Regions from separate parts of the Phyllobacterium sp. 0TCS1.6A genome, predicted to be linked through region 2. Evidence: predicted binding sites of a transcription regulator. Region 2 holds the regulator's gene; each other region holds the start of a gene.
What was found. The regulator PhoB, encoded in region 2, activates phosphate uptake and scavenging genes when phosphate is short. The targets are predictions, from matches to a motif close to TGTCATNNANCTGTCAT.

Region 1 (7,288 bases), on a different contig from region 2:
CCTTGACCGAGAGGATTACCTCCCTGGTCGTCGTGTCTCCATCCGGGTTCTGCTGTTTCGGGTTCATACCGCTCGCTCAGAAATTGATAGACGCGTAGAAGATGGCGAAAAAGCCATCGACCACGATTACCACGAAGATCGATTTCACCACGGAGGCCGTCACGCGCTGTCCGAGGGATTCGGCGCTGCCGCCTACCTTCATGCCCTCGACCGAGGCCATTACGCCTATGATCATTGCCATGAACGGCGCCTTGATCAGCCCCGCGAGATAGCTCGAGAGATCCACCGCATCGCGGAGCCGCTGAATGAAGGCATCGGGGGAAATGCCGGAATAGGCCCAGGTGATGATGATCGCGCCGACCAATGCGGCAAAGTCCGCAATTATGGTTAGCAGAGGCAGCGAGATCACCAGCGCCACCAGACGGGGGAACACCAGCACGCCGACGGGATTGAGGCCGATGACCGTCAGCGCATCGGTTTCTTCCCGCATCTTCATGGAGCCGATTTCGGCCGTGATGGCGCTTCCCGAGCGGCCGGCGATCATGATTGCCGTCAACAACACGCCGATTTCACGCAGGACGAGGATGCCTACGAGATCGACGACAAAAATCTCGGCGCCGAAATAGCGGAGCTGGAACGCACCCTGCTGCGCGATGATGGCGCCGATGATCGTCGACATGAGTACGACGACCGGGATGGCGCCGATCCCCATGCTGTCGATCTGATGGACGATTGCGGCCGGCCGTATGCCCGTGCGCCCGCTGCCCTTCATCTGCGCGCCACGCACGGTGGCGCCAAGAATGTGCATTGCCTTCAGGAAGTCGTCGCCGAAAGCATAGACCCCGCGCCCGATGCCGGCAAACATGCGGGTCAGCATCGACGGCCGATCGACGGTCACAGCCTCGTCCGGAGCAGAAGCTGCCTCGCCTACGGCTTCGAACAATGCCGCCCAACCCGGCGCCTGGCCCCTCAGGGCGACTTGCTTGCCTGCCTTCTCAAGCGTCGTCCGCAGCCGCTCCACCAGCCAGGTACCGGCCGTATCAAGCAGTTCAACGCCGGAAAGATCGATGGTTGCGCTGGAAAAGCTGCGATTCTCGCCGATTTGCCGCATGGTATCGTCCACACGCCTGACGTTCCGCGTCGTCCAGGCACCCGATAGAGCGATCAGGGCCTGACCGCCGTCCTCACTGAACTCAACCTGAGGCGGCGCTGCGGTAGAAGCACTTGATTTGCTTGCTCTATCGGTCAACATTCCTCACACATATCGAGTCTTTCGGTGCGTGTCACTTGAACAATTAAGGCACTCAATAATGTCAACAATACTTGAAATCGGGGTGGAGAGATGGCCCATCGCCGGAACGTTCACCATATCCCGAGGCTCGAAAACCGAGGCCGCCGTCGTCATCTGCAGGCTCGTCACCGAAACTGCAACCGGTCGGGGTGAATGCGTTCCCTATGCGCGTTACGGCGAAAGTATCGACAGCGTCTGCGAGCAGATCGAATCGATCCGCGAGCAGCTGGTTCAAGGACTGGACCGCGACGATCTGGCGAAGCTGCTTCCCGCTGGCGCGGCGCGCAATGCGGTCGATTGCGCCCTGTGGGACCTCGAAGCCAAGAGCGCGCGGACCAGTGTCGCAGAATTACTCGGTCTTGGAGAATTGCGGGACCTGACGACGGCGGTAACCGTGTCGTTCGGCGACGCCGAGACCATGGCTGCCGCGACGGCGAAATTCGCTCATCGGCCGCTGATCAAGGTCAAGGTCGGCGGCGACGACGATGCCGATCGCATAAGCGCGGTTGCAGCCGCCGCTCCTGCCAGCCGCATCATAATCGACGCCAATGAGGGCTGGAACGACGATAATATCGTCGCCAATCTCCTCGCTTGCGCCAAGGCCGGGGTGGCACTCGTCGAACAGCCCTTGCCGGCCGGCCAAGATGCCATCCTGCGCCGGATACCGCATCCTGTGCCGATCTGTGCGGACGAAAGCGTCCATGCTGCGGACGATCTGCACCAACTGGCCGGACTCTATGATTATGTAAACATCAAGCTCGACAAGACCGGCGGCCTGACGGAAGCGCTGCGAATGCAGCAGGAAGCCCGGCGCCTGGGATTTGGCATCATGGTGGGCTGCATGGTCGGCACATCGCTGGCCATGGCGCCGGCAATGCTCGTCGCTCAGGATGCGGATTATGTGGATCTCGACGGGCCGCTCATACTGAAGAAGGACCGGGAGCCGGGATTGACATTTTCCGGCAGCCTCGTTTCTCCGCCTTCGCCCGTGCTCTGGGGCTAGGCGGCGGCAGCCCGCTCGCCTCTCTCGAGTTTCAACGAGGCCAGCGCCAGAACGAGGCCGATGGCGGCCAGGGCGACCATCACGTAGAAGCCATTTATGCCCGTCGCCGAATAAAGCGGCCCGGATGCCATCGTCGCCGCCGCAAGCGAAGTTCCGACGAAGAAGGTCGACAGGCCCTGGGCGGTGCCGCCCCGTTCCTCCGGAATGGTCAGGGCGATCATCTTCTGCATTCCGAGAAACGACAATGCGAAGGAAAAGCAGTGCAGGCACTGCGAGAACAGGAACCCGCCTATGCCGAGCCCGAGCGGCTCGACCAGAGGGAACAAGGTCCAGCGGAACATGGCGACGGCAGAGCCGATCATCAGCACCTTGGCCGGATGAACCTTGCCGAAGAACCGCCGGAACGTCGCGAAGATGATGACTTCTGCGACCACCGATATGGACCAGAATATGCCGATCACCGTCTCTTCGATGCCGATCGACTTCCAGTAGATGGCTGAAAAACTGTAGCCATAGGCATGGCTCGCCTGCGTGATGCCGGTCGCGATGAGGAACGTCACGAAGGCGGGCCGGCGCAATGCCCTTCCTGCATTGGCTATGTCTATGTCCGACAGCGGCGATATGCGGCGGGGCCTGCCGATTCGGGGCACGGCAAAACTTGTCGCACAGGCGAGGATCAACGCCGCCAGCAGCGCCCAGGGGATGATGTGTTCGCCGATGCGCTGGATGATGATCCCCGCGAAGAAAGAGGTGAGCAGGAAGGAAATTGAGCCCCAGACCCGCATCCGCGCAAAATCGATGCCGTATCGGCGCACGCCGGACAGGGCGATCGTGTCGGCTAGAGGAATCTGCGACGTCCAGGGCGGGGACAGCAGCAGTGAAACGGCAAGGATTCCAGCGAAACCGAAAGGGACGAAATAAAACGCGGCGATAAGCGCCGCCATTACCGCCGCCGCCGACAGCACATGGGCGCGGTCACTGGATTTGTCCGCAAGCATCGATACGAGTGGAGCCGCGACCACGCGCACGAAAAGCGGCATCGACAGCACGATCGAAATCTCGGTGGGCGTGAGCGCCCTATATTCGAGCCAGAGCGGAAAATAGGGCAGATGCAGCCCGGTCGACATGAAGATCGCGAAATACATCAGCGCGATCCGAAGCTCGAACCGCGACGGTTTTTCTACGCTGGGATCCGCCAATGCGGCTGTCATCAATCGACTTTCGGGTGTGAAACAGGCCGGTAGAATCAATAGCCCGGCCCTACGTCGCTAACACGAAACCGCGCCGCTGCCTAGAAAACCTCCATCCAGCGAGGCCTAAGGTTTCTGGGCCTGGTCGGACAGATTGCGCGGCCTTGAGGCGCCGATAAAGGCCAATATGCTTTCAAATATTTCGGCGCAGGCTTCCCAGCTGAATTTATTCAGGCTTTTCTCGGGATCGACCCGCCCCATCGCCAGGGCTTCCAGAGCGGCAACGCTCAGATCCTCGGCCAATATGCCCGCACCCGTCGCTGCGATGACATCCTTGGGTCCCGGCACCGGATAGGCCGCGACCGGCAATCCGGCAGCTATCGCCTCAAGCAGAACAAGGCCGAAAGTGTCCGTCCGGCTGGGAAACACGAAGACGTCCGATGCCGCGTAGTGATGGGCGAGCTCCGCGCCCTCTTTCTTGCCTGCGAAGACGACGCTCGGATATTTGCGCCGCAGCGACTCGAGTTCAGGGCCGTCGCCAACGACCAGCTTTGTGCCGGGCAGATCCAGGTCGAGGAAGGCTTCAAGGTTTTTTTCCGGTGCTACCCGCCCCACACAGAGGAAGACGGGTCGCTGAAGCCCAAGGTCGGCACCGCGTTCAGGCTTGAACAGCGCGCGATCGACGCCCCGCGTCCAGACTTTTAGCGTCTTGAAGCCCCGTTGCGACAGTTCATCGTGGATCGACTGCGTCGGCACCAGGCAACATTGGGCCGAGTTGTGAAATCGACGCAGCAGGCCGTAGGAAAGCGACAGTGGAACCGGAAGGCGCTGGCGCAGATATTCGGGAAAGCGCGTGTGGAAGCTGGTCGTGAAGCGCCAATTGTTCTTCATGCAGGCGCGCCGGGCCATGAAACCAAGCGGCCCCTCCGTCGCTATGTGGATATAGGCGGGCTGGATGGCCTCAAGACGCGCCTTCAGCGCGCCGGGCAGCGTCATTGCAAGTCTTATCTCCGGATAGGTCGGGCAAGGCACCGAGGGATAATCCGCCGGCGACATGATGGTGACTTCGTAGCCGCGAGCCTCCATCAGCTCGCGCACCTTGGTCAATGTCCTGACAACACCATTGACCTGCGGATGCCAGGCATCCGTAACGATCACCAGTCGCCGTGTATCGTCTTCAGGCTGCATTCGCCGCCTTTGGCCGCTTATCGGCAAGCTGAACGACAGGGGCGAAGCCTGCATTCTCGCCGATGAGGTGGGTCCAGGACAAGAGCTCCATCCGGCCGTCGAAATGTTCCACGATGGCGGTGCAGCTTTCCACCCAATCGCCCGTATTGATATATTCGATACCGTCGATCTGCTCGATCGTCGCGTGATGAATATGGCCGCAGATGACGCCATCGGCGCCAATTCGCCGGGCTTCGTCAGACACCACCGTCTGGAACGAGCCGATGAAATTGACCGCCTTCTTCACCCGGAATTTTGCCCAGGCCGAGAACGACCAGTAGCGCAGGCCCAGCAAGCGCCTCATCTTGTTCATGACCGTATTGATCGCCAGTGCTGCGTCATAGGCCCAATCACCGAGATAGGCGATATGACGGGCGTTTCGCACCACGACATCGAACTGATCGCCATGGATGACGAGATATTTCTTGCCGTTCGCGGTTTCGTGCATCATCCGGTCCGTCACCTCGATGCCGCCGAAATGCGTCCCCTGGAAATCGCGCAGGAATTCATCGTGATTGCCCGCGATATAATAGATCCGGGCGCCTTTCCGGCTCTTCCGCAACAGCTTCTGCACGATGTCATTGTGCTCCTGCGGCCAATGCCAGGAACGCCGGAGCCGCCATCCATCGACGATGTCGCCGACGAGATAAATCGTATCGGCGTCATGATGCTTGAGGAAATCCAGCAGGAAGTTGGCCTTTGCGCCCTTCGACCCAAGATGGATATCTGACAGAAAGAGCGTACGGAATTTTCGTGCCTCGCCATCCATCATGATCCGATCTCCGTTGCTACGACGTGGATGCGTCCGATTGGCCGACACAAACCCGATTCATGTCACAAACGTATGACGGCGCTAAAAATGGGGGTTCCTGGCGATAAACACTTGTATCGATTCTGAGTTCATTTAAGCCTCTCAGCCTCAAGACGCGGATGCAAACCTCTTCGGGATGTGCAACCGTGAAGGCAGCAGAGCGAAGGTGAAAGGACCGTCCATGGCAGAGGATAAAACGCCCGGTAAATCTGATCTCGAAGAGAGCGCTCTGTTCTATCATCGCTTTCCGCAGCCGGGTAAGCTGGAAATCCAGGCGATCAAGCCCCTGGGCAACCAGCGCGACCTGGCGCTCGCCTACTCGCCGGGCGTCGCAGCGCCCTGTCTTGCAATCCATGAAAATCCCGCGGCCGCCGCGGATTATACCAGCCGCGCCAATCTCGTCGCCGTGATCTCGAACGGTACGGCGGTGCTCGGCCTTGGAAATATCGGCCCGCTGGCTTCGAAGCCGGTCATGGAGGGCAAGGCCGTCCTCTTCAAGAAGTTCGCCAATATCGATGTGTTCGACATCGAGATCGACGCCAATGAGATTGCGCGCATCGTCGATGTCGTTTCGGCGCTCGAACCCACATTCGGCGGTATCAATCTCGAGGATATCAAGGCTCCGGAGTGCTTTGAGGTCGAGGAACAGCTGCGCGAACGGATGAACATCCCTGTCTTCCATGACGACCAGCACGGAACGGCCATCATCGTTGCCGCAGCCATCCTGAATGGCATGGAACTCGCCGGCAAGGATCTCTCCAAGGTGAAGATCGTCGCCTCCGGTGCCGGCGCGGCGGCCCTCGCCTGCCTGAACCTCCTGGTCAAGCTCGGCGTGGATCGGAAAAACATCTGGGTCTGCGATCTCGACGGTGTCGTCTATGAAGGACGCAATACGCTGATGGACCGGTGGAAATCCGCCTACGTCCAGAAGACCGATGCGAGGGTCCTGGCGGACGTGATCTCCGGCGCGGACGTCTTTCTCGGCCTTTCGGCGGCCGGGGTCCTCAAGCCTGAACTGTTGAAGCAGATGGCGCCGAACCCGCTGATCATGGCGCTCGCCAACCCCAACCCCGAAATCATGCCGGAGGAGGCCCGCGCTGCCCGTCCGGACGCGATGATCTGCACCGGTCGATCGGATTTTCCCAATCAGGTCAACAACGTATTGTGTTTCCCTTACATCTTCCGCGGTGCGCTGGACTGCGGTGCGCGCGCCATCAATGAGGAGATGAAGATGGCGGCGGTAAAGGCGATTGCCGCTCTGGCGCGCGAGGAGCCGTCGGACGTGGCGGCCCGCGCCTATTCCGGCGACACGCCGACTTTCGGACCGAATTATCTCATTCCATCGCCATTCGATCCGCGGCTTATCCTGCGTATCGCGCCGGCGGTGGCCAAGGCCGCCATGGAAACCGGTGTCGCCGACAGGCCGATCGAAGATTTCGACGCCTATCTCGACAAGCTCAACAGGTTCGTCTTCCGTTCGGGCCTGATCATGAAGCCGATCTTCACCGCAGCAAAATCGGCGGAAAAGAAGCGCGTGATCTACTCGGATGGCGAAGATGAACGGGTCCTGCGCGCCGCGCAGGTGGTGCTGGAGGAAGGCATAGCCATCCCGACGCTCATCGGTCGCCCGCAGGTCATCGAGACGCGGCTCAAGCGCTACGGCCTCAAGATCAAGCTGGGGACGGATTTCGACGTCATCGACCCTGAAGACGATCCGCGCTACCGCGATTATGTCGATCTTCTCGTCAACCTCACCGGGCGTCGTG
Region 2 (7,288 bases):
GTCAGGGCCTCGACGATGACGGCGACGCCACCCGGGCCGTAGCCCTCATAGCGCACTTCCTCGTAATTGTCGCCATCGCCGCCGGCCGCCTTCTTGATCGCCCGCTCGATATTGTCCTTCGGCATCGATTGAGCCCTGGCGTTCTGCACCGCCAGGCGCAGGCGCGGGTTCATTGCCGGGTCCGGCAGGCCCTGCTTGGCGGCGACGGTGATTTCGCGCCCGAGCTTGGAGAAGATTTTCGACCGCACGGCGTCCTGACGCCCCTTGCGATGCATGATGTTCTTGAACTGTGAATGGCCGGCCATGGCGCCCCTGCATAGATTATCGCGATTTTGGAATGGCGCCCTTATAGGGAAAAACGCCCTGTTCGTCTACTGTGCCGTGTGCCGAACCGCACTGGCCACCAGCCTGACATTGTCGAAGCCCGATTTCGCCACGCGCGAGCAGAGATCCGCCCATTCGCAGCCGCCGCAGGCGCTGCGCGTCGCACCCTTGGCAAAGGCGTCGCGAAACGCCGCCAGCAGCCCGGCATCGAGCCGCATCGTGTCGCCGACGGCAAGAGGCCGCCCCTGCAGCAGCCCGACTTCGCGCAAGGCGTTGCGGTCGCGGACGGTTACGCTCTCGCGGCGGCAATGCGCATCGGCGGAAACGAGCAAGGGGCCGCAGACATCGTCCGGCCCCTCGCATATCAGCACATCCTCGCCCGCCGAGAGCCTTGCTATGATCCTGTCATAATTGTCGACGAAGGCCTCGCTATAGCCCTTGCCGACATAGGTCAGCATGCACAACAGGTGATGCGGGCGAAGCCTGACCGTCAAGACAGGCGCAGACCCCGGCGGCGCATGATCTCGATCGTCGCGGCCGCCAAGGCGGATTTGAGCACCGCGCCGGCAAGGAACGGTGCAACGCCGCTCGTCCAGGCGATGTCGAAACCGAACAGGTAGCTGAGCCATGCCGCGCCGAGCGCCAGGCAGATGACATTGCCGATCAGCATGACGAGCGACGACACCAGCGGATTGCGGGTCAGGCCGCGCTCTGCGAGGAAGCCGGCCGCTGCGGCTGCCGCCACGAAGCCCGCGAGATAGCCGGCCGTCGGCCCGACGAAATGGACGAAGCCGCCTGCCCCGCCGGCAAGAACCGGGAAACCGATCATCGCTTCGCCCAGCCAGGCCAGCACCGTGACAGCGCCGAGGCGCCAGCCATAAAGCGCACCGACGAGCGTCACCGCGAAGGTCTGCATCGTCACCGGCACCGGATACATCGGCACCTCGATCCACGAGCTCGCGGCGAGAAATGCCGTGCCGAGGAGGACGGCGAGAACCTGGTAGGCGAGGTTCCCGTTCGCCAGTTTCAGCGGCACATAGGCCTCTGGCAGCACATTCGGGGTCATTTGGTACTCCTTGAAATCCGTTCGTTTCTAATGCTTCTTCTTGCGGCGCCGGGCAAGCATGTTGAGCCCTTCGACCAGTGCGGAGAAGCCCATGGCCGCGTAGATATAGCCCTTCGGCACGTGGAAGCCGAAGCCATCGGCGATGAGCGTCATGCCGATCATCAGCAGGAAGCCGAGCGCCAGCATCACGATCGTCGGATTGGCGGCGATGAAGCGCGAAAGCGGTTCCGCCGCGAACAGCATGACGCCGACGGCGGTGATGACGGCGATGATCATGATGACGATCTCATCGGTCATTCCGACCGCGGTAATGATGGAATCGACGGAGAAAACCAGGTCCAGCAGCAATATCTGCGTGATGGCGCCGCCCATCGTCAGGGTCACCTGCTTGCCGATCACGTCTTCCTTGGCATCCTCGTGGTCCACCGTGTGGTGGATCTCCTTGGTGGCCTTCCACACGAGGAAGAGACCACCGGCGATGAGGATAATGTCGCGCCAGGAGAAGCCATGTCCGAATGCCTCGAAGACCGGCTCCGTCAGCTGGACGATGATCGAAATCGTGAACAGCAGCGCGAGCCGCAGTATGAGCGCGGCGCCGATGCCGAGCCGGCGGGCGCGGGCCTGCTGCTCCTGCGGCAGCTTGTTGGTCAGGATCGAAATGAAGATCAGATTGTCGATGCCGAGCACGACCTCCATCACCACGAGGGTGACGAGCGCGATCAGGCCGGCTGGCTGATAGATGAAATCGAAATGAGAGAGCAGGGCTTCCATGGGGTCTTACATTCCTTGTTGAGTGACCGGATGGTGCGAAGCATTTGGGCGAATTAAGTCTGCATGTGCTGGAATGGTCAACTTATTTCCAGAATGCCGGTATGGTTTCTTCAAGCCGCGGCCCGATGCGCAGCGGTGCAATCCTTTCGGCAAGGCCGGTGCGGTCGGAAATATCGACGCCGACGCCGCAGATCGTGGCTGGTCCGCTGGCGGCTTCGAAACGGCCTTTCGGCACTTTCGACAGGAAACGGTTGAGCGGCTCCTCCTTTTCCATGCCGAGGGAGGAATCATAATCGCCGCACATGCCGGCATCGGACATGTAGGCCGTGCCGCCATTGAGGATCTGCGCGTCGGCGGTCGGCACATGCGTATGGGTGCCGACGACGAGACTGGCCCTTCCATCGACGAAATGGCCGAAACACTGCTTCTCGCTGGTGGCTTCCGCGTGAAAATCGAAGACGACCGCATCCGCCTGCTCGCCGAGCGGACAGGCGGCGAGGATTTCCTCCGCCACCGTGAAGGGATCGTGCAGGTCGGGATGCATGAAGACCCGGCCCATGATGTTGGATACGAGGATGCGCGCGCCGTTCCTGGCGAGATAGACGCCAGAGCCCTTGCCCGCCGTGCCGACCGGGAAATTGGCGGGGCGCAGGAACCGTTCCTCGCGGGCGGCGAAGATGAGCGCCTCGCGCTGGTCCCAGACGTGGTTGCCGGTCGTCACCACATCGGCGCCGGCGCCGATCGTATCGCGGAAGATTTCCTCGGTAATGCCGAAACCGCCCGCCGCATTCTCACCGTTGACGATGACGAAATCGAGCTTCAGATCGACGATCAGCCCCGGCAGCTTCTCATGGACCGCGGTGCGTCCCGTGCGTCCAACCATATCACCAAGAAAAAGTAATCTCACACATCCATCCTGAAGGTATTTTCACTGGCTTTATCGGTCGTTGCGAAGCGGCGCAAGCCGCTTTCGGTGAGGATGGCCGCCAGCGGCACATCATGCGGCTCGTCGGGCACGGTCGCCACCTGCTGGCAGTCGAAGGCGATGCCGACGAGGCGCGGCCGGGCGCCCTTGCGGCGAAGCGCGGCGATCGCCCGGTCGTAATAGCCGGCGCCATAGCCTATGCGATGGCCGCGCGCATCGAAAGCGGCCAGCGGCACCAGCATCAGCTGTGGATCGAGCACGGGCGCATCCTCGGCGGGACCCGACGTGCCGAAGCCCGTCTCCACCATCGCCGCATCGTCGCGATGCTCGCGGAAGACAATGGTCTGCTTGTCGATGATAGCCGGCAGGCAAAGCCGCGCACCGCGCTGGGCCAGCGCGTGCAGCAGCGGCCGCAGGTCGACCTCGGAGCGGATGGGCCAGAAGCCGGAGACGATTTCGCCGGGCGCGACAGGAATAGTCTCGAGCCCCGCTGCCGCGATCCGCTGCGAGGCCTGCGTCCGATATTCGGCGGACAGCGCGTCGCGCCTGGCCAAAGCCTCGAGACGCAGCGTTTTTTTCAGCTCTTTGACGGAAGACGGATGATGCACGCGCTTGTTTTCATGAGGCGCCGGCAAGCCGGCTCGGGATGAAACAGTGGCGTCCACACAACCGATGGAGAAGTCGATCCCGGGAACCTACAAAGTAGGTGGGCGCCGTGTGAAGAGGCCCACGGGCCTCCTCAGGGACAGCTCCCTAAGGGATCATTAAGGCCCCGGGGAATATGTCTCTCCTGTCGAGAAGCGCAGAGCGCCGCGACGAATATAGGACGGGGCACGGTTTTCTGCCAGAGCGCCGATGACGATTTCTGCCGCCGGCGCCGGGCGATGCTTGTTGAAGGCCGGACACCGGGCTACGATGCCGCACCACAGCCCTCACCCGCCCCCTCTCACCCGACCCCACACACCCATGAGACGAGGAAAATCATGACCATCCTGATCCGCCCCCTGCGGCGTTCGGACGAGACCGAATGGCGCCGCCTCTGGACCGGCTATCTCGACTTCTACGAGACCAGCGTTGCCGAGGAAGTCTACCGGACGACGTTCGCGCGCCTGAATTCCGGCGGCGATGGCGAATTCCGCGGCCTCATCGCCGAATGGGACGGCAAGCCGGTCGGGCTGACGCATTTTCTCTACCACCGCCACTGCTGGAGCGTGGCCAATGTCTGCTATCTGCAGGATCTCTATGCCGATCCGGACAGCCGCGGCAAAGGCGTCGGCCGCGCCCTGATCGAGGCGGTCCACGCGCAGGCGAAGGCGGACGATATCCACTCCGTCTACTGGATGACCAACCGGGACAATGAAACGGCGCGCCTGCTCTATGACCGGCTGGCCAAGGTGACGCCCTTCATCAAATATGTGAAGGCGATCTGATCCATCCCAAGACGGGGCGGCGCGCCCGCTGGAATATGCCCTGCCGGCAAACGCCTAGCCGAATGAATAGCCGGCGCCGCGCACCGTGCGGATCGGGTCCGGCGAGCGGCCGACATTGATCGCCTTGCGCAGGCGGCCGACATGGACATCGACCGTGCGGTCGTCGACATAGATATCGGCGCCCCAGACATTGTCGAGCAGCTGGCCGCGCGAGAAAACCCGCCCCGGCGATTGCATGAGGAATTCCAGCAGCCGGAATTCGGTCGGCCCGAGCTTCAGTTCACGCTCCTTGCGGAAGACGCGATGCTGCTCGCGGTCGAGCTTCAGATCGCCGAAGCTGAGGACGTGCGACAACAGGCTCGGATTGACTCGGCGCAGCATGGCCTTGATCCTGGCCAGCAGTTCCGGCGTCGAAAACGGCTTGACCATGTAGTCGTCCGCGCCGGTGGCAAGGCCGCGCACCCGCTCGCTCTCCTCGCCGCGCGCCGTCAGCATGATGATCGGCAGCGTCTCGGTTTCGCGGCGCGTGCGCAGCCGGCGGCATAGCTCGATGCCGGAAAGGCCCGGCAGCATCCAGTCCAGTATGAGCAGGTCCGGAACCTTCTCGCGCAGGGCTATTTCCGCCTCGTCGCCACGGGCGATGGTGTCGACGAGATAACCCTCTGCTTCAAGATTGTATCGAAGCAGGACGCTGAGCGCTTCTTCATCTTCAACTACAGTGATCTTCGGAGCTATGGCCATGAGATTATCCGCTGACTAGAGCAAATCCTGGACGGTGGAACCGGCTTTCCGCGCGGGAACCGAGTGTGACAGGAAGCACCGCAAGGCGCCTCCTCCTGTAAACACCGGCATTCCCGATCCTGGGATCGCCGGTACCGGGTTGCGACGGGTTGCGAAATTCGGCATTGCGATACTAGGACAGGTTGGCTTCATCGACCACGATGCTGTGGGTCTGGTCTTCCTTGGGCCGCTCGGCCGGCAATTGCGAACCGGTGACGATATAATAGACCGTTTCCGCGATATTGGTCGCGTGATCGCCGATCCGCTCGATATTCTTGGCACAGAACAGCAGATGCGTGCAGGCCGAGATATTGCGTGGATCTTCCATCATATAGGTCAGGAGCTCGCGGAAGAGCGAGGTGTACAGCGCATCGATCTCGTCGTCGCGCTCGCGCACGATATTGACCTGCTGGATCGAGCGCGTCGCATAGGCGTCGAGCACGTCCTTCAGCTGCGTCAAGGCGAGTTCGGCGATGGTCTGCAGGCCGCGATAGACGGAGAGCGTCTGCCGCGTTTCCGTCACGGCCACCACGCGCTTGGCAATGTTCTTGCCGAGGTCGCCGATGCGCTCGAGATCGGAGGAAATGCGAATCGTGCCGATGATCTCGCGCAGGTCGATCGCCATGGGCTGGCGCTTGCCGATGATGGTGATCGCCCGCTCGTCGATCTCGCGCTGGCCCGCATCGAGGATGAGGTCGTCCGAGATGACCCTTTGCGCCAGCGCGTTATCGGCATTGACCATGGCCGTGATGGCCTGTTCGACCATGCGCTCGGCATGGCCGCCCATCTCGGCGATCTTGTGGGTGAGGAACTTCAGTTCCTCGTCGTAGGCGCGTACCGTATGCTGGGATTGCAGGTCGGTCATGATTGTTCCTCCACCGCTTAGCCGAAGCGTCCGGTAATGTAGTCCTGTGTGCGCTTTTCGGTCGGATTGGTAAACATCGTCTCGGTATCGCCGACTTCCACCAGATTGCCGAGATGGAACATCGCCGTGCGCTGCGACACGCGGGCGGCCTGCTGCATCGAATGCGTCACGATGACGATCGTATAGTTCTGGCGCAGTTCGTCGATCAGTTCCTCCACCTTGGCGGTGGCGATCGGATCGAGTGCCGAGCAGGGCTCGTCCATCAGGATGACTTCCGGGCTGACGGCGATGGCGCGGGCAATGCACAGGCGCTGCTGCTGGCCGCCGGAAAGGCCCGTGCCGGCCTCGTGCAGGCGGTCCTTCACCTCGTCGAAGAGGCTGGCGCGGCGCAGGCTCTTCTCGACGATCTCCTCGAGCTCCTGCTTGCCGCGGGCAAGGCCGTGGATGCGCGGGCCATAGGCGACGTTCTCGAAGATCGACTTCGGAAACGGATTGGGCTTCTGGAACACCATGCCGACGCGGGCGCGGAGTTCGACCACGTCGATCTTCGGATTGTAGATATCCTCGTCGTCCAGCGTGATCTGGCCGCCGACACGGCAACCTTCGATCGTATCGTTCATGCGGTTCAAGCTGCGCAGGAAGGTGGATTTGCCGCAGCCGGAAGGCCCGATCAGCGCCGTTACCATCTTCTCAGGAACATCGAGGCTGACACCGAACAGGGCCTGCTTGTCGCCGTAATGGACGGTGACATCCTTGCCCTGCATCTTGATCGCGTTGAACTGTGCGTTCATTTTTTCATTCACCGCTTTTTCGAGATTTCGTTCCGTCATCAGGTTCATAGGACAAGCCTTTTCGTTTTACCAGCGACGCTCGAAGCGCCGGCGCAAGATGATAGCCGTTATATTCATGACCGCCAGGAACAGCAGCAGGACGATGATCGCGCCGGAGGTGCGCTCGACGAAGGCGCGCTCCGCCTCGTTCGCCCACATATAGATCTGCACCGGCAGCGCGGTTGCCGGATCGAGCGGCGTTACCGGGCTGTTGGCGACGAAGGCCACCATGCCGATCAGCAGCAGCGGCGCCGTTTCGCCCAGCGCATGGGCAAGGCCGATGATCGTGCCGGTAAG
Region 3 (7,288 bases), on a different contig from region 2:
CGATGAATGGCACTCCGATTGCGCGCTCGTCGTCGATGGCAGCACCATTGCCGGCATCGTTGCCGCCGGCTCGCTTCCGGCCGAAACGCGGCGCGTCGCGCTCCCGGGCGGCAGGCTCGTTCCCGGCTTCATCGACGTCCAGGTGAATGGCGGCGGCGGCGTCTTGCTGAATGACGGCCCCAGCGCCGAAATCATCGCCCGCATCTGCAGCGCGCATTTCGCCTTCGGCACCACGGCGCTCCTGCCGACGCTGATCACCGACACGCCCGCAATCACCGCCGCCGCCATTGCCGCCGCCAAGGCTGCGGCGCGCGACCGGGTGCCGGGCTTTGCCGGCCTCCACCTCGAAGGCCCGCATCTCTCCGTCAGCCACAAGGGAACGCACGATCCGCAGCTGATCCGGCCGATGGACGATGCCGATCTCGTCGCCATCATAGAGGCGGCGCAGGAGATACCCGTGCTGCTGACGACGCTTGCGCCCGAAACGGTGCCGGCGGAAAAGATCACCGCCATGGCCGATGCCGGCATCATCGTCAGCCTCGGCCATAGCGGCGCCAGCTTCGAGGTGGCGATGGCCGCATGCGACGCCGGCGCCAGCATGGTCACGCATCTGTTCAACGCCATGAGCCAGCTCGGCCACCGCAGCCCCGGCCTCGTCGGCGCCGCCCTGCAGTCCGGCGCGCTCTCGGCCGGATTGATCGCCGACGGCTTCCATGTCGACAAGGCGGCGATGTCGATCGCCCTGCGCGCCAAGCAGGGACCCGGCCGCATATTCCTGGTGACCGATGCGATGTCCACCATCGGCACCGACATCACCACGCTCACGCTCAATGGCCGCACGATCACCCGCGCCGGCGGACGGCTGACCCTGGCCGACGGCACGCTGGCCGGCGCCGATCTCGACATGATATCGGCGGTGCGCTTCGTCCACCGCGAGCTCGGCCTGCCGCTGGAAGAGGCGCTGCGCATGGCGTCGCTCTACCCGGCGCAGAGCATCCGCATCGATCATCATCGCGGCAGGATCGCCGCCGGCTATGCCGCCGACATCGTCCATCTCGGCGACGATCTCGATGTGAACCATGTCTGGGTCGGCGGCGATACGCACTACGCGCGTTGACGCGGGCCGCCGCTTGGCCGTAGTCTTGCCGCTCACCGAGAGAACCCGACAATGACCAAGGACGCCCTGATCGTCATCGACGTGCAGAATGATTTCTGCCCCGGTGGCGCGCTCGCCGTCGACGCCGGCGATGAAATCCTGCCGATCGTCAACAAGCTCATCCTTCGTTTCGACCGTGTCATCCTCACCCAGGACTGGCACCCGGCGCAGCATTCGAGCTTTGCGTCCTCGCATCCCGGAAGAGCGCCCTTCGACACGATCGCCATGCCCTATGGCGAGCAGACATTATGGCCCGACCACTGCGTCCAGGGCTCGGTCGGCGCCGAGTTCCATCCGGATCTGCACTGGACCAAGGCGCAGCTTGTCATCCGCAAGGGTTTCCGCCCGCACATCGACAGCTATTCGGCCTTTTTCGAGAACGATCGCCGGACGCCGACGGGGCTTGCGGGCTATCTGCGCGAACGGGGCATTACCCATGTCACCTTTGTCGGCCTCGCCACGGATTTCTGCGTGGCCTATTCGGCGCTCGACGCCGTCAGCCAGGGTTTCACCGCCGAGGTGCTGATGGATGCCTGCCGCGGCATCGACCTTGCCGGCTCCATGAAGATCATGACCGATCGCATGCTGAAGGCGGGCGTCACCCTGATCTGAAGCCCAATAAGTGAACAGCTGCGCATTTTTCCACAGGCCGGCCGTCCGAAAAAAGCCGGCGGACAGAAAACTGTTGTTTGTCTGTCACATAATAAGGATACTGACCGCAAGCGCACTGAAGATGACGCCTCACGAATGGGAGAAACAAATGCAGATTGACAGCCGCAAGATCAGCCTTGCACTAGGCTTTATCCTCGCCTCGTCCACTTCATCCTTTGCCGTCACCGAAGTCTCCTGGTGGCACGCCATGTCCGGCGCCAACAACGAGGTGGTGAACACGCTGGCCAAGGAATTCAACGAAAGCCAGAGCGAATACAAGGTAACGCCCGTATTCAAGGGCACCTATCCCGAAACGCTGAATGCCGGCATTGCGGCCTTCCGCGCCAAGCAGGCACCCGACATCATCCAGGTCTTCGATGCGGGCACGGGCGTCATGATGGGCGCCGAGGGCGCCATCAAGCCGGTCGCCGACATCCTGTCGATGGGCGATTCGAAGTTCGACAAGAGCCTCTATCTGCCGGGCATCGTCGCCTATTATTCGAAGCCGGACGGCACCATGCTGTCCTTCCCCTACAACAGCTCCTCGCCGATCCTTTATTACAACAAGGACATCTTCAAGAAGGCAGGTCTCGACGAGAACAACCCGCCGAAGACCTGGCCGGAAGTCTGGGAAGCGGCGAAGAAGATCAAGACCAGCGGCGCGGCCAATTGCGGCTATACCTCGACCTGGCTCACATGGATCCATACCGAGAATTTTGCCGCCTGGAACAACGTCTCCTTCGGCAGCAACGAGAACGGCATTGCCGGAACCGACGTCGAACTGAAGATCAACGCCCCGATCTTCGTCAAGCATTTCCAGGAACTGGCCGATCTCGCCAAGGACGGCACCTTCCGTTACGGCGGACGCACCTCGGAAGCCAAGCAGCTCTTCACCTCCGGTGAATGCGGCATCTTCACCGAATCCTCCGGCGGTCTGGGCGATGTCGTCAAGTCGGGCATCAATTACGGCACCGGGCAGCTGCCCTATGAGCCGGAAGCCCAGGGCGCACCGCAGAACACCACGCCCGGCGGCGCGAGCCTCTGGGTCTTCGCCGGAAAGTCCGACGAGCAGTACAAGGGCGTCGCCGCCTTCTTCGCCTTCCTGTCGAAGACCGAAATCCAGGCGCGCCTGCATCAGGTCTCGGGCTACCTCCCGGTTACGCTCGCAGCCTATGAAGAGACGAAGAAATCCGGCTTCTACGACAAGAACCCGGCGCGCGAGATCCCGATCAAGCAGATGATGGGCAAGGCACCGACCGAGAACTCCAAGGGCGTTCGCCTCGTCAATCTTCCGCAGGTCCGCGATATCGAGAACGAGGAGTTCGAGAACATGCTGGCCGGCAAGCAGACCGCCCAGCAGGCGCTCGACAATGCTGTAGAGCGCGGCAATGCCGCCATAAAGCAGGCCATCGGCCAGTAAGCATCGTTACAACGCAATCCGTCCGCGGAATTCCAGCGCGGACGGATCCCTCTTTGATAAAGCGAGATTATTCATGGCATCGTCCACCCGCGTGACGTTTCCGAATAAATTATTGCCCTATCTTCTCCTTGCCCCGCAGCTCGCGATCACCATCATCTTCTTCTATTGGCCTGCCTCGCAGGCCATCCAGCAATCGGTGCTGCGCGAGGACCCGTTCGGCCTGGCGACGCAATTCGTCGGCCTCGGCAATTTCAAGCGCGTCCTCAACGATCCGAACTACCTGAATTCCCTGCAGGTGACCGTGGTCTTTTCGGTGGCTACGGCGCTGATAGCGATGGCGCTCGCGCTTTTGCTCGCCGTCATGGCCGACAAGGTCGTGCGCGGCAAGGGCATCTACCGCACATTGCTCATCTGGCCCTACGCGGTGGCGCCGGCAATCGCCGGCATGCTGTGGCTCTTCCTGTTCAACCCCTCGATGGGCACCCTCGCCTATCTGATCCGCTCTACCGGCTATAATTGGGATCCGCTGCTGGACAGCGGCCAGGCCATGGTGCTGGTCGTCGCCGCGGCGGCGTGGAAGCAGATCAGCTACAATTTCCTGTTCTTCGTCGCCGGCCTCCAAAGCATCCCGAAATCGCTCATCGAAGCCGCCGCCATCGATGGCGCGGGCGAAAACAAGCGGTTCTGGACGATCATCTTTCCGCTGCTGGCGCCGACGACCTTCTTCCTGCTCGTCGTCAATACCGTCTACGCCTTCTTCGACACGTTCGGCATCATCCATGCCGTCACCGGAGGCGGCCCCGGCAAGGCGACGGAAACACTGGTCTACAAGGTCTACAATGACGGTTTCGTCAATCTCATTCTCGGCGACTCGGCGGCGCAATCGGTGATCCTCATGGTCATCGTCATTGCCCTGACGGCCATTCAGTTCCGCTATGTCGAGCGGAAAGTCCATTACGGCTAGGATGCGGACATGATCGAGAACAATCCCATAGGCCGCTTCATCGCCCATTTCATCCTGATCCTGGGCATAGTGATCGTCGCCTTTCCGATCTACTACACCTTCGTCGCTTCGACGCAGACCCTGCAGGAGGTGATGCGTCCGCCGCTGTCGCTCCTGCCCGGCGCCCATTTCTGGGAGAACTACAAGGCGGCGCTGTTCGGCGGCGTCGGGCGCATCGGCGGCGTCGGCGTCGACCGGCTGCTGTTCAATACGCTGGTGATGGCGCTTGGCATAGCGATCGGCAAGATCGTCATTTCCATCCTCTCGGCCTATGCGATCGTGTTCTTCCGCTTCCCCGGGCGCATGGTGTTCTTCTGGCTGATTTTCATCACATTGATGCTCCCCGTCGAGGTGCGCATCCTGCCGACCTACAAGATCATGGTCGATCTCGGCCTCATCGATACCTATACCGGGCTGATCCTCCCGCTCATGGCTTCGGCCACGGCGACCCTACTGTTCCGGCAATTCTTCATGACGATCCCCGGCGAACTGGTGGAAGCGGCGCGCGTCGATGGCGCCGGGCCCTGGCGCTTCTTCAAGGACATCCTGCTTCCCTTGTCGAAGACCAACATCGCCGCGCTCTTCGTCATCCTCTTCATCTATGGCTGGACGCAATATCTCTGGCCGCTGCTCATGACGAACCGCAACGACATGGCCACGATCGTGATCGGCCTGCGGAAAATGATCTCCTTCGCCGATGCCGATACCGAATGGCATCTGGTGATGGTCACCAGCATTCTTGCCATTGTCCCGCCCATTCTCGTTGTCGTCCTGATGCAACGCTGGTTCGTGCGCGGCTTGGTCGAAACGGAGAAGTGATTTATGGCAAGCGTAGAATTGACCGATGTCCGCAAGGTCTATGGCAGCTCGGTAGAAGCGGTCAAGGGCGTGAACATCGCCATCGAGGATGGCGCGCTCTGCGTGCTGGTCGGCCCCTCCGGCTGCGGTAAATCAACCTTGCTGCGCATGATCGCCGGGCTGGAATCGATCACCGGCGGCACCGTCCGGATCGACGACAGGACGGTCAACGACCTTGGACCCGCCGAGCGCGATATCGCCATGGTGTTCCAGAATTATGCGCTCTATCCGCATATGAAGGTCTATGACAACATGGCCTATGGCCTGCGCAATCGCGGCATGCCGAAGGACCAGATCGACAAGCGGGTGCGCGAGGCCGCCCAGACGCTGGAGCTGACGCATCTCCTCGATCGCCGCCCGCGCGAACTTTCCGGCGGCCAGCGCCAGCGCGTCGCCATGGGCCGCGCCATCGTCCGCAACCCGAAAGTGTTCCTCTTCGACGAGCCCCTGTCGAACCTCGACGCCAAGCTGCGCGGCCAGATGCGGGTGGAGATCAAGAACCTCCAGCGCCAGCTCGGGGTGACCAGCGTCTATGTTACGCATGACCAGCTCGAAGCCATGACGCTCGCCGATATCCTGGTGGTGATGAATGCCGGTGCCGTCGAGCAGATCGGGGCGCCGCTCGACATCTACGAGAAGCCCGCGAGCACCTTCGTCGCAAGTTTCATCGGCGCGCCGCCCATGAACCTCGTTCATGTGACCAGCGACGGCAACGGCCTCATTCTCAATGATGGAACCAAGATCGGCGCGACCGGGCTTGCCGTGCCCGGCGAGGGCGCGGTGATCGGGTTCCGGCCCGAAGATCTCGAGGTTGCCGCCGACGAGAAGTCGCATGCCGGCGGGCTCGTGCTGGAGCTGGGCATTCTCGGCGTCGAGCCTGTCGGCGCGGAAAGCTATGTCTATGGAATTGTCGGCGGCGAAAGGGTGGTCGTGCGCGTGGCGGGCCGTTCGGCGTCGCAGACCGGCGACAGCCTGCGGGTAATCATACCCCGGGAAAAGCTCCATCTTTTCGGCAAGGACGGCAAGCGCCTGAACGATTGAGCCGGAAGAACCATTTCTGGACAGGCATAAAAAAGGCCGGGACGAACCCGGCCTTTTTCGTGATGCTTACCAGCTCGGTACCGCGGCACCCTTGTACTTGTCGAGGATGAACTGCTTCACCGGATCGGAGTGATAGGCCTCGATCAGCGTCTTCACCCAGGGCTTGTCCTTGTCGGCGGTGCGAACGGCGATCAGATTGATGTAGGGAGCCTTCTCGCCTTCCTTGAGGATGGTGCCGTTCATCGGGTCGAGACCGGCTTCGAGCGCATAGTTGGTGTTGATCGCGGCTGCATCGACATCGTCGATCGAACGGGGCAGCTGCGCGGCGTCCAGTTCCACGAACTTGAAGTTCTTCGGGTTCTCGGTGACGTCATTGACCGTTACCTTGAGGCCCGCGCCTTCCTTCAGCTTGATCGCGCCCTTATCGGCGAGGATGAGCAGCGCCCGTCCGCCATTGGTCGGATCGTTGGGGATGGAAATCGTCGCGCCATCGGCCAGTTCGTCGAAGCTCTTCACCTTCTTCGAGTAGACGCCCATCGGGAAGTTCACCGTATAGGCGACATCGACGATATCGAACTTGCGGTCGGCGATCTGGTTGTCGAGATAGGGCTTGTGCTGGAACGAGTTGGCGTCGAGCTCGCCATCGTTCAGCGCCTGGTTCGGAACCACATAGTCGGAGAATTCGAGGATTTCGATGTCCAGGCCCTTCGGCTTGGCCACTTCCTTCACCTTCTCCAGGATCTGGGCATGTTCGCCCGGCGTCGCGCCGATCTTGATCGTTTCGGCCAGTGCGCCGGTCGCGCCCAGGACCGCTGCCAGTGCGGCCACACCGAGAATTGTCTTCAACATCTCATACTCCTGTTGTGTTTCTTGATTATCTGGGACGGTTTCGCTTGTCGAACTGCCGGGCGAGACGGTCGCCGGCGCTCTGGACAAGCTGAACGAGCACGATGAGGACGACGACGACGACAGCCATCACATCCGGCATGAAGCGCTGGTAGCCGTAGCGGATGCCGAGATCGCCGAGCCCGCCGCCGCCGACCGCGCCGACCATGGCCGAATAGCCGATGAGGCTGACGATCGTCAGTGTCAGCGCCGCGGCGATACCCGGGCGGGCCTCGGCCAGCAGCACCTTGAAGACGATCTGCATGGGGCTCGC
Region 4 (7,288 bases), 570 kb from region 2:
GGCGACACCACGCCTGAAAGCAGGTCAACATTTCCGACGATCGTGGCGCTGAAGGCAGAGACTCCCCCTGTTTCCACGGACAGCGCGGAAAAACCGGTCATTGGGAATGTTACCATTGTGCCCGGCACGACACCTGACACACATAGTCGGCCACCAGCCCGGATGCTCACAACCGACCCTCAACTCGTCATCGACTACGGCAAGCCTGCCGAAATCGTGCCGGTACCGATAAAGCAGGAAGTAAAGCTTCAGCGCTTTACTGAAATAGCACCTGACACCATTGCCGGAGCGACTTTTACCTCATCTCCTGTGTATCAATACGATCTTGGAAATCTCGTGGTTTCTTCTGCACAGAAGGACCTGACAAGCGCCAGCGATGACACGATTTTCATAACTCCGATCAAAGGCTGGATCCGGTTTCCAGGAACACGGAATGACACGGCAACACCGACGGCGCGCTATCCCGTTATCGTCATGCAACATGGCAACCATACCGCGGAGGACCCCAGCTATCAGGGCTATGACTATCTGGCAGAGAACCTTGCCCAAAGTGGCTATGTCACAATCTCGATCGACGCCAATGCAATCAATTCTGGCGGCGATCCTCGTGTCAGCAACGGAGATAAATCAAGCCAATCCCGTGGACAATTGATTCTCGGGACACTGGATCGGCTGAGACAAATCGACAAGAGCGGTCAGATCGACAAAGACGGAAACGCCGGACCGCTCAATGAGCTGAAAGGCAAACTGGATTTTACCCGCATCGGGATCATGGGGCATTCCCGTGGCGGACAGGGCGTCTCCAACGCAATTAAATTCAACCAGACCCGGGTAGGGGTCACTGACCAAGACTTACGAACCGCTTTGGTGGCCGATGCAGGCTCCTTTGCCCAGCGATATCCGGATCTTGCAGCGGCATTCCTGCCGACCAAACCGGCGGGTAAGCTTGTGGATCCAGCGCCGCCCGCACCAACAAAGGCAACCGATCTGGCAGATCGGCTCGCCAAGTTGGACAAAGAACAGGTAGACCGACTTTACACGCATATGAAGCCAGAGGGACCGTCAGGTCTCGAACCGCGTGCATCCGGCCCGAGAGAAAAAATATCATACGAGAACTCCATACTGTTGAGAGCTGCCGAGACGATACTTGACGGGAAATCTGCAGGAACATTGGCCATGGCACTGGAACAACTGGAGAAGGAATTCTTGCCGGCGGGATGGGATGTTAAAAAAATTCAAGCGGCCTTCGACAAGTACAATCTCTTCTTCGCTGCCGGCCGTGAATCGGCGGCACCCTATGACTTCAGGGGTGCCTTCATGCTGGCACCGACAGATTTTTACGGCAATCAGGGATTGAACAATGTTCCCTTGGCGGTGTTGCTGCCCAGCTGCGACGGGGACATGAGCAATCTCAAAGGTGCAGTCTCATTTGATCATGCCCGCTTCGGTCCTGTACACGACACTGCGCCGCGCTACCAGATCATGGTGAAAGGCGCCAACCATAACTACTACAACACGATCTGGACTAATGATGATTACGCCACAAAGGACAAATCATACTGCTCGGCGAACCGACTGGACAGCATCCGCCTGAATGATATGGACCAGCGACGTGGCGGTCTCTTCGTGATAAATTCCTTTATGCGCTATCACGTTGGCGGCGAGATGAAATTTGCTGCTTACTGGAACGGAAATGCGCAATTGCCGGAAGCTGCGTGTCCTGCAGAGCAGGGTCCCTGCGATGAACGCATCGTTCTCACCGTGCAAAAGCCTGAAAAGAACCGCAAGCTGATACAAGGTTTCAGGTCAGAAGAGCGCCTTGAGCGCAACGCATTCGGCGGTAAATTCAAGCTTTCTGGCTTCAATATCACCCGACACTGCACCATGCCTTTAGGAACGGGTGAAGCTGATCCCTGTCAACGGCTGGCGGGATTTGAGTACAAACCGTTCGGCGGCATGTTGTCGATCGCCGACCGCGCTGAATTGTCCTGGGCAAAACCGGGTGCTTCAATTGTGACCGAGCTGCCGAACATCCCGACAGAAAAGTATGATTCCCTTACATTCCGCATAGCTGTCGTCAGGCCAATCGGGCAGGAGGTGGAGGTGACGCTGACTGATGGCGCCGGGAAATCGGCAACCGTGGAAGCAAGCGATTTCAGCGATGCGCTCTATAACGCGCCACGACCGAAGGGCGAAGGCAGGCCGCGGATCGACGATCCCCGGGATAAACCTTTTGGCGACGGAAACGTATCAAGTCTCCTCAACATGGTGGCGATACCGCTGAAAGCGTTCGCTGGAATTGACTTGAACAATCTGAAAGAACTCAAACTGACCTTCCCTAAGGAGAGCGGCAAAGTTGCCCTCGCGGATATTCAGTTTCAGACGTTTGGGCGGGATCAGTTCGGACCTCGATTGGTCGCTGTCAAAAATTAAGAACAGCAAAGCGTAAAACCACCTGGCAAAAGCCCGGTCCTGAACATTTCAGGGCCGGGTTTACTGATTGATGCAGTTTATCCTTCTCAAACGCCGATCTTGCCGCCGCCCTGCTTGGTGATCGCAATCACCGAGGGGCGCACCGGCATGTCGTCCTTGAAATCGGGCCAGCGGGTGGAAAGGTCCTCGTAGTAGGAGGGACGGCCGAAGCCTTCCCAGTCTTCGCCGCCATCGCCCGGGTGCTGCACGGCAACCATCATCGTCGCCATGTCCGGCAGCATCAGCGGGCCGCACATTTCAGCGCCGATCGGCACGCGGAAGAACAGCTTCGACGTTGCGCGGGCTTCGCCTTCCGTATCCACTGCCCAAAGGCCATCGGTACGGCCCGTATCCTTCGGCGAGTTGCCGTCGGTCGAAACCCACAGGCGGCCATCGGCATCGACGGAGCAATTGTCCGGCATGCCGAACCAGCCATTCTTGCTGGTTTCGGTGGAAAAGGATGCGCCGACTTCGGCGACGGCCGGATCACCGCATTTCAGCAGGACTTCCCATTTGCCCGAGGTAGCGGAAAAATCGCCATCGGCCTCGGCGATCTCGATGATGTGGCCAAAGGCATTCTTGGCGCGCGGATTGGCAGCGTCGACCTGGTCGTCCTTGCGCTTGGTATTGTTGGTCAGCATCACATAGACCTTGCCATTGACGGCGTTCGGCTCGATGTCCTCGGGCCGGTCCATCTTGGTCGCGCCGAGCAGATCTCCGGCGCGGCGCGTCTCGATCAGCACGTCGGCCTGCGATTCAAAGCCGTTTTCGCCGGTGAGCGGGCCGTTGCCATGAACGAGCGGCAGCCATTCGATCGTGCCATCGGCGGCGAACCTGGCCACATAAAGCGTGCCATCATCGAGCAGATCGAGATTGGCGCTGCGATCATCCGGATTGAACTTGCCGCTGGTGACGAACTTATAGACATAGTCGAAGCGCTCGTCATCGCCGAGGTAGAAGACGACGCGCCCGTCCTTGGCCACGATGGAGGCCGCGCCTTCATGCTTGAAACGGCCAAGCGCCGTGCGCTTCTTCGGTATGGAGTTCGGATCGTTCACATCCACCTCGACCACCCAGCCGAAGCGGTTGGCCTCATTCGGATCTTTGGAAAGATCGAAACGGTCGTGGAACTTGCCCCATTCATAGACGCCTTCCGGAACACCGAGACGCTTGTAATTGGCGGCCTCCTTGCTGCCCTCGGGCAGCGTGCCCATGAAGTAGCCGTGGATGTTTTCCTCGGCCATGACATAGGTGCCCCATGGCGTGACGCCGCCAGCGCAATTGTTGATCGTGCCAAAGACCTTTCGGCCCGATGGGTCGGCATTGGTCTTGACCCGATCATGGCCGGCGACCGGGCCCGAAAGCTGCATTTCCGTATTCGCGGTGATCCGGCGATTGAGCTTTCCGTCGCGCACGACCTGCCACTTGCCGCCTTCCTTGCGGATTTCGACCACGGTGCCGCCATGCGCCGCCATTTCGATGTCCACGCGCTTCTTGTCGGCCGGCGCGACTTCGATCTTGCCTTCGACGACCTTGACGATGCCGGGGAACATCAGATGTTCATTCGTATATTCGTGATTGACGACGAGCAGGCCGTGCTCGGACGAGCCTTCGAGCGGAATAAAGCCGACATAGTCGTTATTGTAGCCGAACTGCCTGGCCTGCGCCTCGGGCGTCTGGTTGGCGGGATCGAATTCCGGCGAATCGGCGAATAGCGCGTCGCCCCAACGCAGGAGCACGTCCGCATCATAACCGGCGGCCACATGGTGACCGGTATCGATGCCCGCCTCGACCTCTTCGAAGTTGAAGGCAGACTTGCCTTCGGCGCGGGCTTCATCGGCCATCATCAGCGCCATCGGGCTGACCGTGGCGGCGATCGCCGACACTGCGAGCGAGCCCTTCAGGAAGCCGCGGCGCGAGAAACGCGTGGCGATCAACTCGCCCATCGTCGGATTCTCGGTCGGGTTCTGGCCCGGGCCGTCATTCTCCTCAAGGAGGCTCGTACGGAAAATCTGGCTGTGCTCGTTCATGGTGCGACCTCTGGCTATGTGGCTGGGCTATGGATTAGAACCATTCCAGATGATCGCTAAAAGCTGTGCATGACGGGCATATGACAATCAGGCGAAATCCGGCAAAAGTGAATGCCGGCACGATGGAACCGAACCAGAGTCCTTGCCGAGTTGTCCGTCAGGCGGCGAGCAGCGCGCCATATTCGGCAAGATCGACATTGCCGCCGGACAGGACGACGACGGCGGTGCGCCCCTTGATGTCCACCTCGCCGGAAGCCAGCGCCGCAAGGCCGACCGAACCGCCCGGCTCCACGACAAGCTTCAGATGTCTCGCGGCAAGACGCATCGCCTCGCGCACGGCGTCGTCCGATACTGCGATCGCCCCGGAAAGATTGCGCGCATTGATGGGGAATGTCAGGTTTCCCGGCTGCGGCGTGAGGATCGCATCGCAGATCGAGCGATGACCCGCATCATTGGCGACGATGCGGCCCGCGATCAGCGAACGGCGCAGATCGTCGAAATGCTCCGGCTCGGCGCCCCAGATCCGCGTCGCCGGCGAATGCGCCTTGACCGCGACGGACACACCGCTGATCAGCCCGCCACCGCCAGCGGGTGCGAAGAGATCGTCGATGACGAGGCCTTCCGCCGCCGCTTCGCGGACGATCTCGAGGCCGATCGTTCCCTGGCCGGCGATGATATGCGGATCGTCGAAGGGCGGGACAAGAACCATGCCGCGTTCCACGAAAGGCGCGGCTACCGTCTCGCGCTTCTCGGTATAGCGATCGAAGAAGACCACCTCGGCGCCATAGGCGCGTGTGCTGGCGATCTTCGCCTCCGGCGCATCCTTGGGCATGACGATCACCGCCTTTATCCCGAACAGGGCGGCTGAACTCGCCACGCCCTGGGCATGGTTGCCAGAAGAAAAGGCGACGATGCCGCGCTGCCGTTCTTCGGCGGTGAACTGGCTGATGCGATTATAGGCGCCGCGGAACTTGAAGGAGCCGGTACGCTGCAGGCATTCGGGCTTGAACAGGATGCGACCGCCGAATTGCTGGTTCAGAACGGGCGATTCGATGAAGGAAGTCCGCCTGATCTGGCCGTGGAGCCTTTCGGCTGCCGCCTCGATATCCGCCATGTCGACCGTCGTCGCTTGAGCATCCATGCTTTTGTCTCCTGTCGCGTCGCAAGCTTGATAGCACCGCGGCGCGAGGGAGACACGCCAAACCTTGTCATCATGGCAATTGCCGGCAATCAGCCGTCGGAGCGTTTTGCGAAGAAGGCCGGGAGTTCGGCGATGGAGCCGAGGATGACGTCGCTCAAATGCGCCAGATCGTCCAGCGTGCTATTACCGGACAGGACGCCGATGGCGAGGCCCGCGCCGGCGGCATGGGCCATTTCAAGATCATGCGCATTGTCGCCGACCATGGCGATCTTCCGCGGCGGCAGTCCGGTCTTTTCGGCGAAAAGATGCAGCTGGTCGGCATAGGGTTTCGCCCGCAGCACCGAGTCATAGCCGATGATCGCGGAAAACAGATGCGACAGGCCGAGCGCCGTCGCAGTGGCGCGGGCTCCGGCCTCGGAATCATTGGTGGCGATGCCGAGCACATAGCCCTGCGCGGCGAGAGCCTCCAGCGTCGCCTGAAGCCCGTCGATGCCCACAGCGCGCGACGATCCTTCCTTGACCGTATAATCATCATATTCGCGGATCAGCCGGCGCTTTTCCTCAAGCGAAAGCTCCGGGTGCCAAAGATCGACGATATCGTTGATCGTGCCTGCCGCCACCACCGATCCGCCGCGAAACTTCTTCATCTCCCAATCATAGCCGCCGCCTTCGATAAGCTGGCGGGCGCGCGCATCGTCGCCACCGGCGGCACGGCCCGCCAGTTCCATGGTGATGCCGAACCAGGTGCGGTTGAAATCGACGAGCGTGCCATCCTTGTCGAAGAGAATGCCGCCTATCTCGCGTGGTTCGACCTTGCCCATCAGGATTCCAGCGAACCCGGACGGGCACCGTCGGACCGGCGGCTGCCGAGAAGCTTCATCAGGTCGTCGCCGCGCCGGATATAGCGACTGCTGCGCCGCGTCAGGATGCGCCCTGCCTGCGGCGCCGCAAGGGTGATGTCGCCGGATGGATCGCCGGGGATGGTGACCACGGTGACGAGCTTGTCGCCCTCCTGTACCTCGGCGCCGATATCGACATGGAAGAGGATCATGCCGCCGCGGGGCGCGCGGATCATCTCGACATTTTCAAGCGGGACGACCGGGCCGGCAAAATTCCTTTCGAGCCTGGTATTGTCGTCGCGCACGACACCGCGATGCACGAGATATTTGTAAAGGCCGGCAGCATCCGCCTTTCCCGTATCGATATCGACGTCGGCGAGGCCGCGGAACTCAACCGTCGTCACCGCGCGCTTCCTGCGTTCCTCGTCGGGCAGGCGCAGCACGGGATGGGCACAAGCCTCCTCGAAGGCGGCATCGGCCGTGCTGTCCCACGAAAGTATCGCCGTGGAGCCGAGCGCCGAGGCGAGATCATACATTTCCGGAAGGAAGGCCTGGTGGATATAGAGATAGTTCTCGCTTTCATCGTCGCAGTGGAGATCGAGCACGATCTCGTGCGGCAGGGCAAGGCGAAGCAATTGCGCCTTCAACCGCTCCGCAAGCGGCTTCGGCGCGTCGGGCGCGATGAGCGAGGACGTATCGAGACTGTCGAGAAGCGGGAAAGAGCGGTTGAAATTCGTGCTCGAGAAGAATTCGAAGCGGCCGAGATGCTGATGCGCCAGCCATTGCGCCGAACCGATCGGATTGGC

Region 1: OSJ75_RS02190 (UDP-2,3-diacylglucosamine diphosphatase) is a predicted target of PhoB. The motif match lies at 5,545-5,561, and genes of this name have one in related genera.
Region 3: ugpB (sn-glycerol-3-phosphate ABC transporter substrate-binding protein UgpB) is a predicted target of PhoB. The motif match lies at 1,840-1,856, and genes of this name have one in related genera.
Region 4: OSJ75_RS07865 (PhoX family protein) is a predicted target of PhoB. The motif match lies at 4,572-4,588, and genes of this name have one in related genera.

What each region holds. Positions count from the first base shown of each region.
Region 1 is NZ_JAPMAB010000001.1:459,585-466,872, reverse strand. It holds gene OSJ75_RS02215 (ABC transporter ATP-binding protein) at 1-67, opposite strand, end outside; gene OSJ75_RS02210 (ABC transporter permease) at 77-1,252, opposite strand; gene dgcA (N-acetyl-D-Glu racemase DgcA) at 1,311-2,294, shown strand; gene OSJ75_RS02200 (MFS transporter) at 2,291-3,505, opposite strand; gene OSJ75_RS02195 (glycosyltransferase family 4 protein) at 3,611-4,672, opposite strand; gene OSJ75_RS02190 (UDP-2,3-diacylglucosamine diphosphatase) at 4,662-5,483, opposite strand; gene OSJ75_RS02185 (NADP-dependent malic enzyme) at 5,704-7,288, shown strand, end outside.
Region 2 is NZ_JAPMAB010000002.1:198,851-206,138, forward strand. It holds gene OSJ75_RS05105 (YebC/PmpR family DNA-binding transcriptional regulator) at 1-305, opposite strand, end outside; gene OSJ75_RS05110 (DUF1284 domain-containing protein) at 372-818, opposite strand; gene OSJ75_RS05115 (biotin transporter BioY) at 815-1,390, opposite strand; gene OSJ75_RS05120 (TerC family protein) at 1,418-2,161, opposite strand; gene OSJ75_RS05125 (TIGR00282 family metallophosphoesterase) at 2,244-3,068, opposite strand; gene OSJ75_RS05130 (5-formyltetrahydrofolate cyclo-ligase) at 3,065-3,721, opposite strand; RNA gene ssrS (6S RNA) at 3,742-3,898, opposite strand; gene OSJ75_RS05140 (GNAT family N-acetyltransferase) at 4,070-4,516, shown strand; gene phoB (phosphate regulon transcriptional regulator PhoB) at 4,571-5,257, opposite strand; gene phoU (phosphate signaling complex protein PhoU) at 5,430-6,152, opposite strand; gene pstB (phosphate ABC transporter ATP-binding protein PstB) at 6,179-6,952, opposite strand; gene pstA (phosphate ABC transporter permease PstA) at 7,019-7,288, opposite strand, start outside.
Region 3 is NZ_JAPMAB010000001.1:173,126-180,413, reverse strand. It holds gene nagA (N-acetylglucosamine-6-phosphate deacetylase) at 1-1,117, shown strand, start outside; gene pncA (bifunctional nicotinamidase/pyrazinamidase) at 1,169-1,768, shown strand; gene ugpB (sn-glycerol-3-phosphate ABC transporter substrate-binding protein UgpB) at 1,917-3,227, shown strand; gene ugpA (sn-glycerol-3-phosphate ABC transporter permease UgpA) at 3,301-4,191, shown strand; gene ugpE (sn-glycerol-3-phosphate ABC transporter permease UgpE) at 4,201-5,049, shown strand; gene ugpC (sn-glycerol-3-phosphate ABC transporter ATP-binding protein UgpC) at 5,053-6,129, shown strand; gene OSJ75_RS00805 (MetQ/NlpA family ABC transporter substrate-binding protein) at 6,196-6,978, opposite strand; gene OSJ75_RS00800 (methionine ABC transporter permease) at 7,004-7,288, opposite strand, start outside.
Region 4 is NZ_JAPMAB010000002.1:771,085-778,372, reverse strand. It holds gene OSJ75_RS07870 (hypothetical protein) at 1-2,433, shown strand, start outside; gene OSJ75_RS07865 (PhoX family protein) at 2,520-4,502, opposite strand; gene OSJ75_RS07860 (threonine ammonia-lyase) at 4,660-5,643, opposite strand; gene OSJ75_RS07855 (HAD family hydrolase) at 5,733-6,464, opposite strand; gene OSJ75_RS07850 (succinylglutamate desuccinylase/aspartoacylase family protein) at 6,464-7,288, opposite strand, start outside.